DNA from 4 places in the Citrobacter sp. VF227 genome. Region 3 is predicted to be linked to each of the others. Evidence: predicted binding sites of a transcription regulator. Region 3 holds the regulator's gene; each other region holds the start of a gene.

Region 1 (4,445 bases), on a different contig from region 3:
TCGGTTATTCGATTAACCTTTGAAAAAAACAGGAGAAGTCATGACCACAGTCACGCTGGCGCAGGTTGCTGAACGCGCGGGAGTGTCCACGGCAACCGTTTCAATGGTGCTGCGTAACCGGGGACGCATTTCTCAGGCAACACGTGACCGGGTACTTAAAGCGCTGGACGATGCTGGCTACGTTTATAATCAAACCGCTGCTAATCTGCGTAACCGGAGCAGTAATCAGGTTGGATTGTTGTTACACGACATTACTAACCCTTTTTATGGTGAGATGACAGCAGGGCTAAGCCATGAGATGGAGCGGCATGACCTGCTGCTGTTTCTGGCAAACAGCGAAGAGTCAGGAGAACGGCAGCAAAAATTTGTCGACTCATTAATGCGCAATAATGCCTGCGGGATGGTGCTCTGCGCGGCGCGCGAAACACCGACATCCTTTTTTGAAGCACTGAAAAGGCGCAATATTCCTGCCATCATGGTGGTCCGCCCCCTCAGCGATCCTGATTTTGATTTTGTGGGAACGGATAACTTTCTTGGTACGCAAATGGCCACTACTCATTTAGTCAGAATGGGGCATAAGAATATTGCGTTTATTGGGGGGAGCCCAAGTTCAGGTAGCCGGGCACAGCGTATCGGTGGCTTCACCAGCACGTTGCTGGAGCAGGGGATATCACCGAATCCGGAATGGATAGTCGCCACGCAGGCCAGCCAAATTGACGGCGCAAAAGCGGCGGAGTCTCTTTTTCTGCGTTTCCCGCAAATTACCGCCGCCGTTTGTTATCAGGACATCGTAGCGCTTGGGGTCATGCAGGCATTACGTAAAATGGGGCGTGAACCGGGGCGCGATTTTGCGCTGGTGGGATTCGATGACATCACCGAAGCGGCGCTGGTGCAACCAGCGCTTACTACCGTCTCAGTGGCCGCAAAAGAGATTGGTCGCAAGGCTGGAGAGCTGCTTTATAGCCGCATTCAGGGAAATGACGAACCACCGAAACGCATTATTCTGCCACCTGCGCTGGTAGTCAGAGAATCATGTGGTTTTTGCTGATCGTCATGCCTTTTACTGATATCTCTGCCTGTTTATCATTAAATTCTAATTATCGACGTTTTGGGCTGGCGGCGCAGCGATGCGCTGGTTAATCTGAAAACGATTTACGTAAAATTAACAAAAGAGAATAGCTATGCATGATGCACAAATCCGCGTTGCCATCGCGGGAGCCGGAGGACGCATGGGGCGTCAGTTGATTCAGGCCACTCTCGGCATGGATGGCGTACAGCTCGGCGCGGCGCTGGAGCGTGACGGTTCTTCCTTATTAGGAAGCGATGCAGGAGAGTTGGCGGGAGCCGGGAAAACGGGCGTAACCGTACAAAGTAGCCTTGAAGCGGTGAAAGATGATTTCGATGTTTTCATCGATTTTACCCGCCCGGAAGGCACGCTGGCGCATCTGGCGTTTTGCCGCCAGCACGGTAAAGGGATGGTGATTGGCACCACCGGCTTTGATGACATAGGTAAACAGGCTATTCGCGATGCCGCGCAGGAGATTGCTATTGTTTTCGCCGCGAACTTTAGCGTGGGTGTGAATGTCATGCTGAAGCTACTGGAGAAGGCGGCGAAAGTGATGGGTGATTACACCGATATTGAGATTATCGAAGCGCACCACCGCCACAAGGTGGATGCGCCGTCAGGCACTGCGCTGGCCATGGGCGAGGCGATTGCTGGGGCGCTGGATAAAGATCTGAAAGACTGCGCAGTCTATTCCCGTGAGGGTTACACTGGCGAGCGCGTACCGGGCACGATCGGTTTTGCCACGGTACGAGCGGGGGATATCGTCGGGGAACACACCGCGATGTTCGCCGATATTGGCGAGCGTATTGAGATTACGCACAAGGCGTCCAGTCGCATGACCTTTGCTAACGGTGCGGTGAGATCGGCAATTTGGCTGAAATCAAAGTCAAATGGTCTTTTTGATATGAAAGATGTGCTTAATTTACGTAATTTATAGCTTTTACTACCCTTCGTGATGTGGTTATTGTAATCATAATTAATTGATTACATGGGGCAATATTTTATTGCCCTTTGATTTTTAGTGTTTGAGTGTTGTTTTTAATTTAAATGCGATTTTACCAGTTTTTTGTGGTGGTGTTTTGTTATCTGAATGTGAATTTTGACCAAATGGTCCACTTTTTACTATCGCACTTCCTGTTTTTACACTCTTTATCTGCCGCAAGCGTTTTCCATCCCAAGTTAGCTGATCTTTTTGCCTGTTAAATCGTGTGATTTATCCCAGTGGCGTAAAATAATAATAAAAAATGTCCTTTTGGGTAGACTTTTACGTGGGCTGTCTCTAGAATGCCGCCGTTTGCCAGAAATCCATAGGTAAGCAAATTTGCATTGATTCATGATGTGTAAATGAATTAATATGCAAATAAAGTGAGTGAATATTCTCTGGAGGGTGTTTTGATTAAGTCAGCGCTATTGGTTCTGGAAGACGGAACCCAGTTTCACGGTCGGGCCATAGGGGCAACAGGTTCGGCGGTTGGGGAAGTCGTTTTCAATACTTCAATGACCGGTTATCAAGAAATCCTCACTGATCCTTCCTATTCCCGCCAAATCGTCACTCTTACTTATCCTCATATCGGAAATGTCGGCACCAATGAAGCCGATGCTGAATCTTCTCAGGTACATGCGCAAGGCCTGGTCATCCGCGACCTGCCGCTGATTGCCAGCAACTTCCGCGATACCGAAGACCTCTCTTCCTACCTCAAGCGCCATAACATTGTGGCGATTGCTGATATTGATACCCGTAAGTTGACGCGTTTGCTGCGTGAAAAAGGCGCACAAAACGGTTGCATCATTGCGGGCGATAACCCGGATGCCGCGCTGGCGCTGGAAAAAGCGAAAGCATTCCCGGGCCTCAATGGTATGGACCTTGCGAAAGAAGTCACCACCGCGGAGCCGTATAGCTGGACGCAAGGTAGTTGGACGCTGGCCGGTGACCTGCCGGAAGCCAAATCTACCGATGAACTGCCGTTCCACGTTGTGGCGTACGATTTCGGCGCTAAACGTAACATTCTGCGTATGTTAGCGGACCGCGGCTGCCGCCTGACGGTGGTTCCAGCGAAAACCTCCGCTGAAGACGTTCTGAAGATGAATCCGGACGGTATCTTCCTGTCTAACGGCCCTGGTGACCCGGCACCGTGTGATTACGCGATCACGGCAATTCAAAAGTTCCTCGAAACCGATATTCCGGTATTTGGCATCTGCCTCGGCCATCAGTTGCTGGCGCTGGCGAGCGGTGCGAAGACCATCAAGATGAAGTTCGGCCATCACGGCGGTAACCACCCGGTAAAAGACATTGATAAAAATGTGGTGATGATTACCGCGCAGAACCACGGTTTTGCGGTTGATGAAACCACGCTGCCGGCTAACCTGCGCGTGACCCACAAGTCGCTGTTCGACGGCACCCTGCAAGGGATTCATCGCACCGACAAACCGGCGTTCAGTTTCCAGGGGCACCCGGAAGCGAGCCCGGGTCCGCACGATGCCGCACCGCTGTTCGACCACTTTATCGAGTTAATTGAGCAATACCGTCAGTCCGCGAAATAATCAGGAGTAAAAGAGCCATGCCAAAACGTACAGACATAAAAAGTATCCTGATTCTGGGCGCGGGTCCGATTGTTATCGGTCAGGCGTGTGAGTTTGACTATTCCGGCGCACAGGCGTGTAAAGCCCTGCGTGAAGAGGGTTACCGCGTTATTCTGGTGAACTCTAACCCGGCAACCATCATGACCGACCCGGAAATGGCCGATGCCACCTATATCGAGCCGATTCATTGGGAAGTGGTACGCAAAATTATTGAGAAAGAGCGCCCGGATGCGGTGCTGCCAACCATGGGCGGCCAGACAGCGCTGAACTGCGCGCTGGAGTTGGAGCGCCAGGGCGTACTGGCTGAGTTCGGTGTGACCATGATTGGCGCAACGGCGGATGCCATTGATAAAGCGGAAGACCGTCGTCGCTTCGATATCGCGATGAAGAAGATTGGTCTCGACACCGCGCGTTCAGGCATCGCTCACACCATGGAAGAAGCGCTGGCAGTTGCCGCTGACGTTGGCTTCCCGTGCATTATTCGCCCTAGCTTCACCATGGGCGGCACTGGCGGCGGTATCGCCTACAACCGTGAAGAGTTCGAAGAAATCTGTGAACGCGGTCTGGACCTTTCCCCAACCAACGAACTGCTGATTGATGAATCGCTGATTGGCTGGAAAGAGTACGAGATGGAAGTGGTTCGTGATAAAAACGACAACTGCATCATCGTCTGCTCCATCGAAAACTTCGACGCGATGGGCATCCATACCGGTGACTCCATCACTGTGGCGCCAGCCCAGACGTTAACCGACAAAGAATATCAAATCATGCGTAACGCCTCGATGGCGGTACTGCGTGA
Region 2 (4,445 bases), on a different contig from region 3:
GACGGTAATGGGCGTAGCGCTGTCGGCAATATTGCTGGCGCTTCCTCGTGAGGCGGTAAAGGCCAGCAAAGGCAAACCATTGCCGTTCCGCGCGGTGCTCGGGCGCGTCTGGTTGTATGGTATGGCGCTGGCCCTGGCCTCCGCCGGATTTGGCGTGATCGCCACTTTCATTACCCTGTTTTATGATGCCAAAGGCTGGGACGGCGCGGCTTTCGCGCTGACGCTTTTTAGCTGCACGTTTGTGGGCACGCGTCTGTTGTTCCCAAATGGGATCAACCGCTTAGGCGGACTGAATGTGGCGATGATCTGCTTTAGCGTCGAGATTGTTGGGCTGTTACTGGTCGGGATGGCTTCCATGCCGTGGATGGCAAAAATCGGTGTTCTGCTGGCCGGGGCGGGGTTCTCGCTGGTTTTCCCGGCGTTGGGCGTGGTGGCGGTAAAAGCCGTCCCGCAGCAAAACCAGGGCGCTGCGCTGGCGACCTACACGGTGTTTATGGATTTATCGCTGGGGGTTACCGGGCCGCTGGCTGGGCTGGTAATGACGTGGGCGGGCGTGCCAGTTATCTATCTGGCGGCGGCAGGGCTGGTAGCAGTGGCGTTATTACTGACCTGGCGGTTAAAAAAACGGCCTCAGGTGGGGTCACCGGAGGCCGCGTCATCGTCTTAACCGTTACTGGATAACCAGCGTGTTAATGATGTTTTCTGCTGTCGTCTGCGCTTTTTGCTGATCGTCAGCAGGCAGCGTGATTTGCAGGGTCAGCAGTTGGTTATCTACTTTGCCTAACACCACAGAAGAGTAAGCGGTCTGGCCTTTAGCCGAGATGATGCTGTCTAACTGCTGCAGCGTGTGGCCTTTCAGCTCAATGGATTTATTGGTGACGACCTGCAGCTGCGGGTCGCGGCTACGTTGCTGCTCTTCCAGGCGTTTTGCCAGCACAGCCAGGTCGTCGTTGGTATTGTCGCCGACAATCACAATCACCGCTTTCTGGCCGGTTGCGTCAGAATAGACGTGCATATTGTTCGCCTGAGTCCCCAGCTTACCGCTCTGATCGGTCATATCCGCTGGCAGAGAAAAACTGAGTTTGCCGTCCAGCAGGCTGACCGGTTGTCCGGTGGCGTTACTTTCTGCGGCAGTCTTCTCTGCTGGCGCTTTTGTATCGCTATTATCACAGGCCGCAAGCCCCATAACCAGCAGGCCAATACCGACATATTTAACCAGATTGCGCATTGACTTCTTCCTTTCGATAAACGGCCATAACGGCTCATTCGTCCATCTTATCACAACTCGGAAAATGAACCTTTAACTCGTCTGCAATGCAGAGATTTCGGATTTATCTGCGAGCCTTTTCAGCAGCATATTCAGCAGCACGCCGTACATCGGCAGGAAGAAAATAATGCTGATCAGCACCTTGAAACAGTAATCGACCAGCGCGATTTCCATCCAGTGTTCGGCCATAAAGGCATCCGGGCTGCGCCAGAAGGCGATAAAGAAGAAGGCTAACGTATCGCTGATGTTGCCAAACAGGGTGGAGGCCGTTGGTGCCAGCCACCAGCGACGGTTCTGGCGCAGGCGGTTAAAGACATGCACATCCAGAATTTGTCCCAGCGCGTAAGCCATAAAGCTGGCGGCGGCGATACGGGCAACAAACAGGTTAAAGTGCAGCAGTGCGCCAAATCCCTGCCACGATCCCATATAGAACAGTGATGAAACGACATAAGAGATCAGCAGCGCGGGGATCATCACCGCGAAGATGATGCGTCGTGCCAACGGCGCGCCAAAAATACGCACGGTCAGGTCAGTGGCGAGGAAAATAAACGGAAAGCTAAACGCGCCCCATGTGGTATGGAAACCAAAAATGGAGATCGGTAGCTGCACCAGATAGTTGCTGGAGGTGATCACCAGCAGATGAAATAGCGATAGCCAAAACAACGCTTTTACGCGCTGAGATTGTGTAAACGGAGTCATATTGTGACCTTTTTGTTGGATGGGGTGAGGGAACCCAATAAAAAACCGTCGCATGATACTGCTTTAAGAACACATTGCAATGGTTGTTTTTCACGCAATCGTTATCCTGATTGGCTTACGTCACAACAGAGCGTAAAATAACGCCGTTTTTGAATGAACGAGACTACGATGAGCGATCTGTTTACCTCTCCCGACCATACTCTTGATGCTCAGGGGCTGCGCTGTCCGGAACCTGTTATGATGGTGCGCAAAACCGTGCGCGGCATGCAGGCGGGTGAAACACTGCTGATTGTCGCCGACGATCCGGCGACAACCCGTGATATTCCCGGTTTCTGTACCTTTATGGAACATGAGCTGGTGGCCAAAGAGACCGACTCGCTGCCGTACCGCTATCTGCTGCGTAAAGGTCAGTAGTTTTGTTTGCCGGATGGCGCCAATGCTTATCCGGCAAAAAACTATCCTTTACGTAACAACCGCAGCGCGTTAGCGGTCACCAGTACCGTCGCCCCCGTATCTGCCAGTACAGCCAGCCACAGTCCGGTTATCCCGAGCAGTGTGGTGACGAGGAAAATCCCCTTCAGACCCAACGCAATCGCAATGTTCTGGCGAATATTGGCGTGGGTAGCGCGTGCCAGTTGAATCATTTGCACCAGACCACGCAGGCGGTTGTGGGTCAGGGCGGCATCGGCGGTCTCCAGCGCGACGTCGGTTCCGCTCCCCATGGCAATACCGATGGTGGCTGCTTTCATCGCCGGAGCGTCGTTGATGCCGTCGCCAACCATCGCCAGCGGCGACTGTTGGTTGAGATGGGTAACGGCCTGTACTTTATCTTCCGGCAATAGCCCCGCTTTGAATTCAAGACCCAGTTCGCCTGCAATGGCGGCCGCTGCACGTGGGTTATCACCGGTCAGAATCACCCCTTTCACGCCAATCTGATTAAGTTCGCTGATGGCGTGGCGGGCATCCTCGCGTAGCGTGTCCTGTAAGGCCAGCACGCCGAGTACGGCCTCGTTACGTAGCACCAGCACCACCGTTTGGCCCGCGCTTTCAAGTTCGCTTATCTGCCCGGCAAAAGCATCGGCAGGTTGCTTACCGGCGGCGCAAATCAGCACGCGCTCGCCATCGACCAGCGCTTCAATGCCAGTGCCGACTAATGCGCGCTGTTCTTTCGCGACAGGTATAACCAGTTCACGCGTTTGTGCTTCCCGAACAATCGCCTGCGCCAGCGGGTGTGTCGCGCCTTGTTCTACTGCCGCCGCCAGCGCCAGTAGTTCAGCTTCACCAATACCGCTCGCCGGGTGAATCGCCGTGACGCGCGGTTTACCCACGGTCAGAGTGCCGGTTTTATCAAACGCGACCTGCGTAACTCTACCCAGTTGTTCCAGCGCGGCCCCGCCTTTGATTAACGCGCCACGACGCGCCGCGGCGGCAAGACCAGAGGTAATGGCTGCGGGGGTTGAAATCACCAGCGCGCATGGGCAGCCAATCAGCAGCAGCGTCAGCCCTTTATAAATCCACTCCTGCCAGGATGCGGCAAACAGCAGCGGTGGTACAAGGGTGACCAGCAGCGCAACCGCCATAATGGCTGGGGTGTAGATCCGGCTGAAACGGTCAATAAAGCGCTCAATGGGGGCGCGACGTTCATCCGCTTCTTCAATCAACTGCAAAATACGGTCAATGGCGCTGGCGCCCGGTTCGGAGAGCACTTCCAGCGTGACCAGACGATCCACGCTGGTGGCGCCTGCCGGGACTTTCTCGCCGGTGGCACGTTCAACCGGGATCGATTCGCCGGTCAGGGCGCTTTCATCAAAACTGGCAAAACCGGAAACCAGTTTGCCGTCAGCTGGTAAACGCCCACCCGCGGCAACTTCGATAATATCGCCAGGGCGGAGGGTATTAATAGCCACCTCTTCGCGTTCGCCGTTACGCAGACGTGTGGCGGTTTCCGGTTTGAGCGCCATCAGCGCGCTGACCCCTTTACGGGCACGGCTGGCAGCCCATCCTTCCAGGCGCTCGCCAATTAAAAACAGCAGCAGCACCATGGCGGCTTCCGCCGTCGCGCCGATAAACAGCGCGCCGATGGCGGCCACGCTCATTAATGTTTCAATGGCAAAGTAGCTGCCAGTTTTCATCAGACGCAGAGCCTGACGGGCAATGGGGCACAGACCGACCAGGGTGGTAGCGATAAACGCTATCTGGCCGAAGGGGTGATTGAATTGCTCCAGCCCCCAGCTAATCGCCATCATGATAATCAGCGAAATCAGCGGCAAGTTTTCTTTAAAACGTGACTCGGGGGCGGCTTCCGTCGCGTTTTCATCGCGCAGGGTATAGCCTGCTTTTTGCACTGCGTTTTCAACTTGCTGGCGGATATCGGAACTGGCGTCGACGACCAGTTTTTCGGTGGCAAACAACACCTGGGCCTGGTTGACGCCGCTGACCTGGCGGGCTGCATTCTCTACTTTTCGGGCGCAGGCCGCGC
Region 3 (4,445 bases):
CAATGCCGGAGATAATCCGACCAGCGGCATAATGGTGGCAAAGATGCGATTTACTTTTTGTGACGGATAATAATCAGTGACCAGCGCCTGCCAGATTACCGATGCCGCACAGACACCAACGGCTTGAACAAAACGCAGCGCCAGCAGGCCTGTGGCGTTTTCAACCCACAGCATGCCCAGACTACCCAGAGCAAAGATAGATAAACCCAGCAACAAAATAGGTTTGCGGCCGTAGTGGTCGGAAAGTGGCCCCCACAGAAGCTGTGCCACGGCAAAACCGGCTAAGAACAAGCTAAGGCTGGCGCTGACGGCTGATGCAGGCGTTTGCAGATCGGACTGAATTGCGGCGAAGGCGGGCAGATACATATCCGTTGCCAGAAAGCCGAGCACGCTAAGACCCGCCAGCCAGACTAAAAACCCTTTCCCAGGTTGCATCATCATTTCTCTTTTTTTAGCAGTAGAACAATGCCGCTGAGTGTAGTGAGTGTAATTCTTGCTGTGAAACGCTAATATTTGCTTACTGATTTCAAATTTTTTGCAGGCAGAATATGTGGTCGGAATATTCACTTGAAGTGGTTGATGCGGTTGCGCGTAATGGCAGCTTTAGTTCGGCCGCGCAGGAGTTGCACCGTGTACCCTCAGCGGTAAGCTACACCGTACGTCAGCTGGAAGAGTGGCTGGCGGTGCCGCTTTTTGAGCGACGTCATCGGGATGTGGAGTTGACGCCTGCCGGTGCGTGGTTTCTCAAAGAAGGCCGCTCTGTTATCAAAAAAATGCAGATCACCCGCCAGCAATGTCAGCAAATTGCCAACGGCTGGCGCGGACAGCTGGCGATTGCGGTAGATAACATTGTTCGCCCGGATCGCACCCGACAGATGATCGTGGATTTCTATCGTCATTTTGATGATGTGGAACTGTTGGTTTTTCAGGAAGTGTTTAACGGCGTCTGGGATGCGCTGTCCGATGGTCGCGTTGAGCTGGCAATTGGCGCCACGCAGGCGATTCCGGTGGGGGGACGCTATACCTTTCGCGACATGGGAATGCTGAGCTGGAGTTGCGTGGTGGCCAGCCATCATCCGTTGGCGTCAATGCCTGGGCCGCTTAGCGACGACACGTTGCGCAACTGGCCGTCGCTGGTGCGTGAAGATACTTCCCGTACGCTGCCAAAACGCATTACCTGGCTGCTGGATAACCAAAAACGTGTCGTGGTGCCTGACTGGGAATCTTCCGCTACCTGCTTATCCGCAGGGTTGTGTGTTGGCATGGTACCGACGCATTTTGCCAAACCGTGGATCGATAGCGGCAAGTGGGTCGCGCTACAGCTGGAAAATCCATTTCCTGATGCCGCATGCTGTCTGACATGGCAACAGAACGATACGTCACCTGCATTGAGCTGGCTGTTGGACTATTTAGGGGATAGCGAAACGCTGAACAAAGAGTGGCTGCGGGAGCCAGATGAGGCTCCCGCACAACGGTCTTAACGACGGTAATCGCGGAACGGGCCGTCGGCAACGGAGCGACGCTCTACCAGACGCGGATGCACCTCGATAGATTGCGACTCTTCGCGTTTATTCACGATACGGTCTAACAGCATATTGAAGGCCGTTTCACCGAGCGAATCTTTAGGCTGGTGAATGGTCGTCAGAGCCGGCGTGAAGAAACGGGCGTTGCGCACGTTGTCGTAGCCGATAAGCGAGATATCCTGCGGTACCCGCAGTCCCATCTCATCAGCGGCGCACAGCGCACCCATCGCCATGATATCGCCACCACAGAAGACGGCGGTCGGACGATGCGGCTGTGACAGAATTTGCTGCATGGCGCGATAGCCGGATTCAGGCTCAAAATCCCCCTGGACAATCCAGTTGTCCGGTACTTTTATCAGCGCTTCTTCCATCGCTTTCATAAAGCCAGCCAGACGCCCGGCTCCGGTGTTACGTTCCATTGGGCCTGGGATCACGCCAATCTCACGATGACCGCGTTCGACCAGATACCGACCCGCCATGTAACCACCTTCGAAGGCATTATCAATGACGGTATCGGTAAAGTCGGCTTTGGCCTCGCCCCAGTCCATGACGACCATCGGGATATGGCGGTATTCTTCGAGCATCGAAAGCAGCGACTCCGGATACTCAGAGCACATCACCAGCAGACCATCAACGCGCTTTTGCGCCATCATCGACAGATAAGCCTGCTGTTTTTCAAGGCTGTTCCATGCGTTACCCAGAATCAGGGTATAGCCTTTCTGGAAACAGTTTTTCTCAACGGCTTCGATAATTTCAGCGAAATAGGCCGCTTCACTGCTGGTGGCCAGCAAGCCAATAGACTTGGTGTGATTCACCTTCAGGCTGCGCGCAACTGCGCTCGGAGAATAGTGCAGCTCTTTGATTGCCGCCCAGACAGCATTACGCGTTTCTTCCGCGACAAAGCGCGTCTTGTTAATCACGTGTGATACGGTTGTAGTGGAAACGTTTGCTCGCTTCGCTACATCTTTAATTGTTGCCATTACATCTCACTCCAGACCATATCCTAAGCTCCTGAGAATACTCCAGGTAAACGTTTGCCTTCACACACCCTTAGCGCAACGTAAGGGTTGCGGCACGCCGGGAAAACGACACGGAACGTCAGGAAGGGGTCAATGGCCGGTACGCTAATCAAGTAAGCGTGGAATTTTGTCTGATCTTAACGAAAAGGGGAAGAGTTAAAAGCAGTTATCAATATAAATCGTGAGAGATTTTTGCTTTCAAGTGTGTAAAAATGCGCAATATCACTTTTTGTGTGGGAATAAAAAGGAGAAAACTTGATGAGCACCGATCTGAAATTTTCGTTAGTGACTACCATTATTGTTCTGGGTTTGATCGTCGCGGGTGGCCTGACCGCAGCGCTGCATTAATTTCCTCGAGGGAGTTAGCTCTCCCTCACTCTTTCCGCTCGTCTATCTCTTCTATTGTTTGCGAATAAGCAAAAGTCTTTTGCAATTTTGTTAACTTTATTAATTTTGCGATCAATGTCATGCTTTTGACTCTTATTTTATGTCGCGCCACGGCTCGACGTTACGGAGTCGCAATATGAAACTCAATTATCCTTTACTGGCGCTGGCGATCGGAGCGTTTGGCATTGGCACCACCGAATTTTCGCCAATGGGATTATTGCCCGTCATAGCCAAAGGAGTGGATGTTTCGATTCCGGCCGCCGGCATGTTAATCAGCGCGTATGCGGTTGGCGTGATGGTGGGGGCTCCGCTGATGACATTATTATTGTCTCATCGTGCGCGACGTAATGCGTTGATTTTCCTGATGGCGATTTTCACGTTGGGTAATGTCCTCTCGGCGATTTCACCGGATTACTCCACGCTGATGTTATCACGCATTTTGACCAGTCTTAATCACGGGGCATTTTTCGGCCTTGGCTCTGTGGTTGCTGCAAGTGTGGTGCCCAAACATAAACAGGCCAGTGCCGTGGCAACCATGTTTATGGGGTTAACCATTGCCAATATTGGCGGCGTTCCGGCGGCGACCTGGCTTGGTGAAAGCATCGGCTGGCGCATGTCGTTCATGGCAACGGCAGGGCTCGGCGTTATCGCCATGGTCAGTCTGTTCTTCTCATTACCCAAAGGCGGGGCGGGAGAGCGTCCGGATGTCCGCAGCGAACTGGCGGTACTTATGCGTCCTCAGGTGCTGTCGGCTCTGCTGACGACCGTTCTGGGAGCAGGGGCGATGTTCACGCTTTATACCTACATCTCACCGGTGCTGCACACTATCACTCATGCCACACCAGCATTTGTGACCGGTATGCTGGTGCTGATTGGCGTGGGCTTCTCAATCGGTAACTATTTTGGCGGCAAGCTGGCTGACCGTTCAGTCAATGGTACGTTGAAAGGCTTTTTACTGCTGTTAATGGTTATTATGCTGGCCATTCCTTTCCTTGCGCGTAATGAGCCTGGCGCGGCGGTCAGTATGGTGGTCTGGGGTGCGGCGACATTTGCAGTGGTTCCACCGTTGCAGATGCGAGTGATGCGTGTTGCCAGCGAAGCGCCGGGTTTATCATCGTCAGTCAATATTGGCGCATTTAACCTGGGGAATGCACTGGGGGCCGCAGCCGGTGGGGCGGTGATATCCGGTGGACTGGGTTACAGTTTTGTGCCTGTGATGGGGGCGATTGTGGCAGGGCTTGCGCTGCTGCTGGTGTTCATTTCCGCAAGAAGACAGCCTGAAGAGGCTTGCACTACCGCGAATTAATGCAAAAACGCAGAAGGAAGCCCTTCTGCGTTATCTTTTTTATGCTGCGAAGTTCTTCGCAACAAACTCCCAATTCACCAGCGCCCAGAAATGTTCCAGGTAGCCAGGACGAGCATTGCGATAGTCGATGTAGTAGGCGTGTTCCCATACGTCAACGGTCATCAGTGGCGTCGCGTCGGTGGTCAGCGGCGTACCCGCGTTGGAGGTTGA
Region 4 (4,445 bases), on a different contig from region 3:
GTAAACGTTGCACATCGCGACGCGCCTGCGGCGAGGTTATCCACTGGCTTTCACCGCTGGCCATTGCCGTACGTCCATCAAGCGAGGCACCAAGCTTAAGCTGCACATAGGGGAATCCCGTACGCATACGCTTCAGGAAGCCCTTATTAAGCTGCTCAACCTCGCTCATCATCAGCCCGTGGCTGACGTCAATGCCAGCCTGCTGCAAACGATAGAGCCCACGACCTGCTACCTGCGGATTGGGATCCTGCATCGCGGCAACCACACGTGACACGCCTGCGGCAATCAGCGCCTCGCAGCACGGCGGCGTACGCCCATGATGACTACAGGGTTCAAGCGTGACATAGGCCGTTGCCCCTTGCGCTTTTGCTCCCGCCATCCGCAAGGCATGGACTTCGGCATGCGGTTCGCCCGCGCGGTGATGATACCCTTCACCGACGATCTGCCCATCTTTAACAATCACGCAGCCCACGTTGGGATTGGGGTGAGTGGTAAAACGTCCGCGCGCAGCAAGCTTCAGCGCGCGCGCCATGTACAATTCATCCTGCATGGCTTAGTCCTGTAGGCGAGCAATCTCTTCGCCAAATTCTTTGATATCTTCGAAACTACGGTACACCGAGGCAAAGCGGATATAGGCGACTTTATCGAGTTTTTTCAACTGCTCCATCACCAGATTGCCAATCATCTTGCTCGGCACCTCACGCTCGCCAGTGGCACGCAGTTGTGATTTGATATGGTTCAACGCCATTTCGACGTCATCAGAACTGACCGGGCGTTTCTCAAGCGCTCTGAGCATGCCGCTGCGCAGCTTATCTTCATTAAAAGGTTCACGCACATCGTTGCTTTTCACAACGCGCGGCATGACAAGTTCAGCCACTTCAAAAGTGGTGAAACGTTCGTTACAGACCAGACACTGCCGACGGCGGCGTACTGAGGAGCCCTCGCCGACAAGACGAGAGTCAATTACCTTAGTGTCTACGGCGAAACAGAATGGGCAATGCATACGGCGTCCTGTACCTCAGTGGTTAACAGAAATCTATTTTACCCTGAACTGGCGTGACAACAAAGGCGCAGCGCTTTTGAGACAAAGGATCGATGCCTTCGCGCTCAGTGCGCACTACCATTATGCTATCGCGACAATAAAGGAAGTGATCACAATGACAAGACGTTACCTAAGAATTCTCCTGGTGGGAAGTCTCTTTAGCCTTAGTGCCTGCGCGCAGCAAAGTGAAGTACGCCAGATGCATCAAAGCGTTAGCACGTTGAATAAAGAGATGACGCAGCTCAATCAGGAAACGGTAAAAATTACCCAGCAAAATATGTTGAACGCAAAATCGACCAGCGGCGTCTATCTGCTGCCAGGTTCCAAAACCCCTGCCCGACTGGACAGCCAGATAGGCACGTTACGCATGTCGCTGATAAATATTGCGCCGAACGCCGACGGAACGCGCCTGACGCTGCGGATTCAGGGTGAATCCAACACGCCTTTACCCGCCTTTAGCGCCACCGTCGAATACGGGCAAATTCAGGGTACCACGGACAACTATCAGGAAGTGAACGTTCACAACCAATTGGTCAACGCCCCGGCAAGTATTCTTGCCCCCAGCGACGTCGACATTCCGCTGCAGATAAATGGTCTCACTCGCGAACAGTTAGGTTTTGTTCGCATCCACGACGTTCAACCTGTTAGTCAATAAACTTTTTTGCGGAACGTTTTGTGCGTTCCGCAACATCACTCCCGTCTATTTTGTTACTCCTCTGACATAACCGATATTTCTGGTAAAACTTGGCAACATTGATGAGAGCCAGTACAATTCGCCGCCTAAAGTACGCAAACGTGAACGCAATCGATTACGTAAATGATAGAACTGTGAAACAAGACATATTTTTGTGAACAATGATTTTTATAATAGGCACCGAAGAATTACGAAATATTTAGAAACGCAAATTGCGCATTTTTCACTCCCGAAAGGGATTTCAAACAGTGGCATACATATGAAAAAAACATTACTTGCAGCCGGTGCAGTGCTGGCGCTCTCCTCGTCTTTTACTGCCAACGCAGCAGAAAATGACAAACCGCAATATCTGTCCGACTGGTGGCACCAGAGCGTCAACGTGGTGGGTAGCTACCACACCCGTTTCTCCCCGAAACTGAACAACGACGTGTATCTGGAATATGAAGCGTTTGCCAAAAAAGACTGGTTTGACTTCTATGGCTACATCGATATTCCTAAAACCTTCGACTGGGGTAACGGCAACGATAAAGGCATCTGGTCTGACGGTTCTCCGCTGTTTATGGAAATCGAACCGCGTTTCTCTATCGACAAACTGACCGGCGCTGACCTGAGCTTTGGTCCGTTCAAAGAATGGTATTTCGCCAACAACTACATCTACGATATGGGTGATAACAAAGCCAGTCGCCAGAGCACCTGGTATATGGGTCTGGGTACCGATATCGATACCGGTCTGCCGATGGGTCTGTCTCTGAACGTGTATGCTAAATACCAGTGGCAGAACTATGGCGCATCCAACGAAAACGAGTGGGATGGCTACCGTTTCAAAGTGAAATACTTTGTGCCGATCACTCAGGTATGGGGCGGTCAGTTAACTTACATCGGCTTCACCAACTTCGACTGGGGCTCAGATTTGGGTGACGATCCGAACCGCACCAGCAACTCTATCGCTTCCAGCCACGTTCTGGCGCTGAACTACGATCACTGGCACTACTCCGTAGTGGCGCGTTACTTCCATAACGGCGGTCAGTGGAAAGGTGGCGACACTCTGAACTGGGGCGAAGGCGATTTCAGCGCGAAATCTACCGGTTGGGGTGGTTACCTGGTTGTAGGTTACAACTTCTAATTCAGCCAATCTGTCCGCAGACAAGCCAGCTTAACCGCTGGCTTTTTTATGGCTGGTCTTCACAGCGTACTTTACGTAAAAAGTCACTTAGCGAGCGATCCGCTGATTCGCGAAAGTACCTGTCGAGTGGCGTGATCTTCAGACATCGATCAACGCGAAAGCAGCGATAATCGTCACGTTTTTCACACCATGCAACGAGCAGCCAGTGCTCACCCCAGAAAAATAGTCCCAGCGGCTGAACATCGCGCCAGGAAAGATTCCCGACCTCATCGCGATAATGCAGCGCTAGTGTCTGCTGCGCCGAAACCGCGCGATGAATGAGATCGAACGCACTGCGTGAATGCGGCTGATTACCAAAATCAGGTGCGAAAATCCGTGTTTGCTCGGCCCTGCGCCGACTCTCTGACGGCAATATCGCCAGCACTTTTTCCTGCGCAGACTCCAGCGCCTGTGAGAGTGAATCCCCACCCCATGTTTTCAGCAGCCGAATAGCCACCATCAACGCTTCTGATTCGTGTTGCGTTAACATTAACGGCGGCAAATCAAATCCTGCCATTAGGCGGTATCCACTGCCCACTTCACCTTCAATGGGCACGCCGGATAAAGAGAGATCGCGGATATCGCGATAAATCGTCCGTTCAGATACCTCCAGACGTTCTGCCAGCAGCGCCGCCGTTGTCACTCGCCTGCCACGCAGGATTTGTACAATCTGAAACAAGCGGTCGGCGCGTCTGGACATATTAATCCTCAGTGCTGAAAAAATTACGCGGGTTGATGTAAACCAACGCGATTGCCTTCGCTGTCAGTAAACAGCGCAATCGTGCCAATGTCTTGCCCCAGTTCGAGCGGGCCAAACACGCAGTGGCCGCCAGCGGTGGCGACACGCTCAAGCGTTGCAGCCAAATCGTCCGTATGCAGGTAAATAATAGCGCCCTGCGCTGAAGGCGTAATGCCGTCAAATTTAGCCAGCGCTCCGCCGGGAGCAGGATCCTGATGCGGGAATACAGCCAGCTCGGCGCAGTCCATATTTTCCCGACGCAAAGAAACCTGCATCACGGGCTCATAAAATGCAATGGCGCGATCCATTTCTGCCACGGGGATTTCAAACCAGTTAATGACGTTGTTCATACTTCCTCCTGCCTGTGTGAGTAGTGTCAGAAGGACTATAAGACAGTGCTACTGACAGCATACTGTCAGTAGTGTGGCGACCGAAACCAATAATGGTCTGCCGCTAAATCACAGGCAAAAAAAATCCCGACCTTACGATCGGGATTCCAGTATTTCCACTCTTGATGGGTTAAGGCAGAATCGACGGTTGATCCGCCCCTTCTTTCTCAACCTTCTGCTGCAGCATGTGCTCACGCTTCATACCCAGCTTCAGCGCCAGCGCCGATGCCACGTAGATAGAAGATGCAGTACCGATGGAAACACCGATCAGCATCGTCAACGAGAAGCCTTCCAGTACCGGACCACCGAACAGGAACAGCATCAGAATAACCATCAACGTCGTACCGGACGTAATCAACGTACGGTGCAGCGTCTGAGTCAATGACACGTTAAAGATTTCGTAAGGCGTACCGCGACGA

Evidence for each region. Region 3 encodes PurR, which represses purine synthesis genes. Its sites were predicted from a motif close to CANGCAAACGTTTGCNTG; they were not measured.
Region 1: carA (glutamine-hydrolyzing carbamoyl-phosphate synthase small subunit) is a predicted target of PurR. The motif match lies at 2,222-2,239, and genes of this name have one in related genera.
Region 2: tusA (sulfurtransferase TusA) is a predicted target of PurR. The motif match lies at 2,058-2,075, and genes of this name have one in related genera.
Region 4: ACU8YC_RS11405 (nucleoside-specific channel-forming protein Tsx) is a predicted target of PurR. The motif match lies at 1,841-1,858, and genes of this name have one in related genera.

What each region holds. Positions count from the first base shown of each region.
Region 1 covers NZ_JBRFVF010000003.1:359,799-364,243, forward strand. Annotated here, with positions in the region: gene ACU8YC_RS14110 (LacI family DNA-binding transcriptional regulator) at 41-1,048, shown strand; gene dapB (4-hydroxy-tetrahydrodipicolinate reductase) at 1,182-2,003, shown strand; gene carA (glutamine-hydrolyzing carbamoyl-phosphate synthase small subunit) at 2,459-3,607, shown strand; gene carB (carbamoyl-phosphate synthase large subunit) at 3,625-4,445, shown strand, end outside.
Region 2 covers NZ_JBRFVF010000005.1:130,038-134,482, reverse strand. Annotated here, with positions in the region: gene ACU8YC_RS16945 (MFS transporter) at 1-667, shown strand, start outside; gene ACU8YC_RS16940 (DcrB family lipoprotein) at 671-1,228, opposite strand; gene ACU8YC_RS16935 (7-cyano-7-deazaguanine/7-aminomethyl-7-deazaguanine transporter) at 1,301-1,966, opposite strand; gene tusA (sulfurtransferase TusA) at 2,135-2,380, shown strand; gene zntA (Zn(II)/Cd(II)/Pb(II) translocating P-type ATPase ZntA) at 2,422-4,445, opposite strand, start outside.
Region 3 covers NZ_JBRFVF010000001.1:242,988-247,432, forward strand. Annotated here, with positions in the region: gene punC (purine nucleoside transporter PunC) at 1-435, opposite strand, end outside; gene punR (DNA-binding transcriptional activator PunR) at 549-1,481, shown strand; gene purR (HTH-type transcriptional repressor PurR) at 1,478-2,503, opposite strand; gene cydH (cytochrome bd-I accessory subunit CydH) at 2,801-2,890, shown strand; gene ACU8YC_RS01270 (MFS transporter) at 3,066-4,235, shown strand; gene sodB (superoxide dismutase [Fe]) at 4,275-4,445, opposite strand, start outside.
Region 4 covers NZ_JBRFVF010000002.1:819,990-824,434, forward strand. Annotated here, with positions in the region: gene ribD (bifunctional diaminohydroxyphosphoribosylaminopyrimidine deaminase/5-amino-6-(5-phosphoribosylamino)uracil reductase RibD) at 1-550, opposite strand, end outside; gene nrdR (transcriptional regulator NrdR) at 554-1,003, opposite strand; gene ACU8YC_RS11400 (SadB/YajI family lipoprotein) at 1,158-1,697, shown strand; gene ACU8YC_RS11405 (nucleoside-specific channel-forming protein Tsx) at 1,996-2,859, shown strand; gene ACU8YC_RS11410 (helix-turn-helix transcriptional regulator) at 2,906-3,598, opposite strand; gene ACU8YC_RS11415 (VOC family protein) at 3,622-3,987, opposite strand; gene secF (protein translocase subunit SecF) at 4,157-4,445, opposite strand, start outside.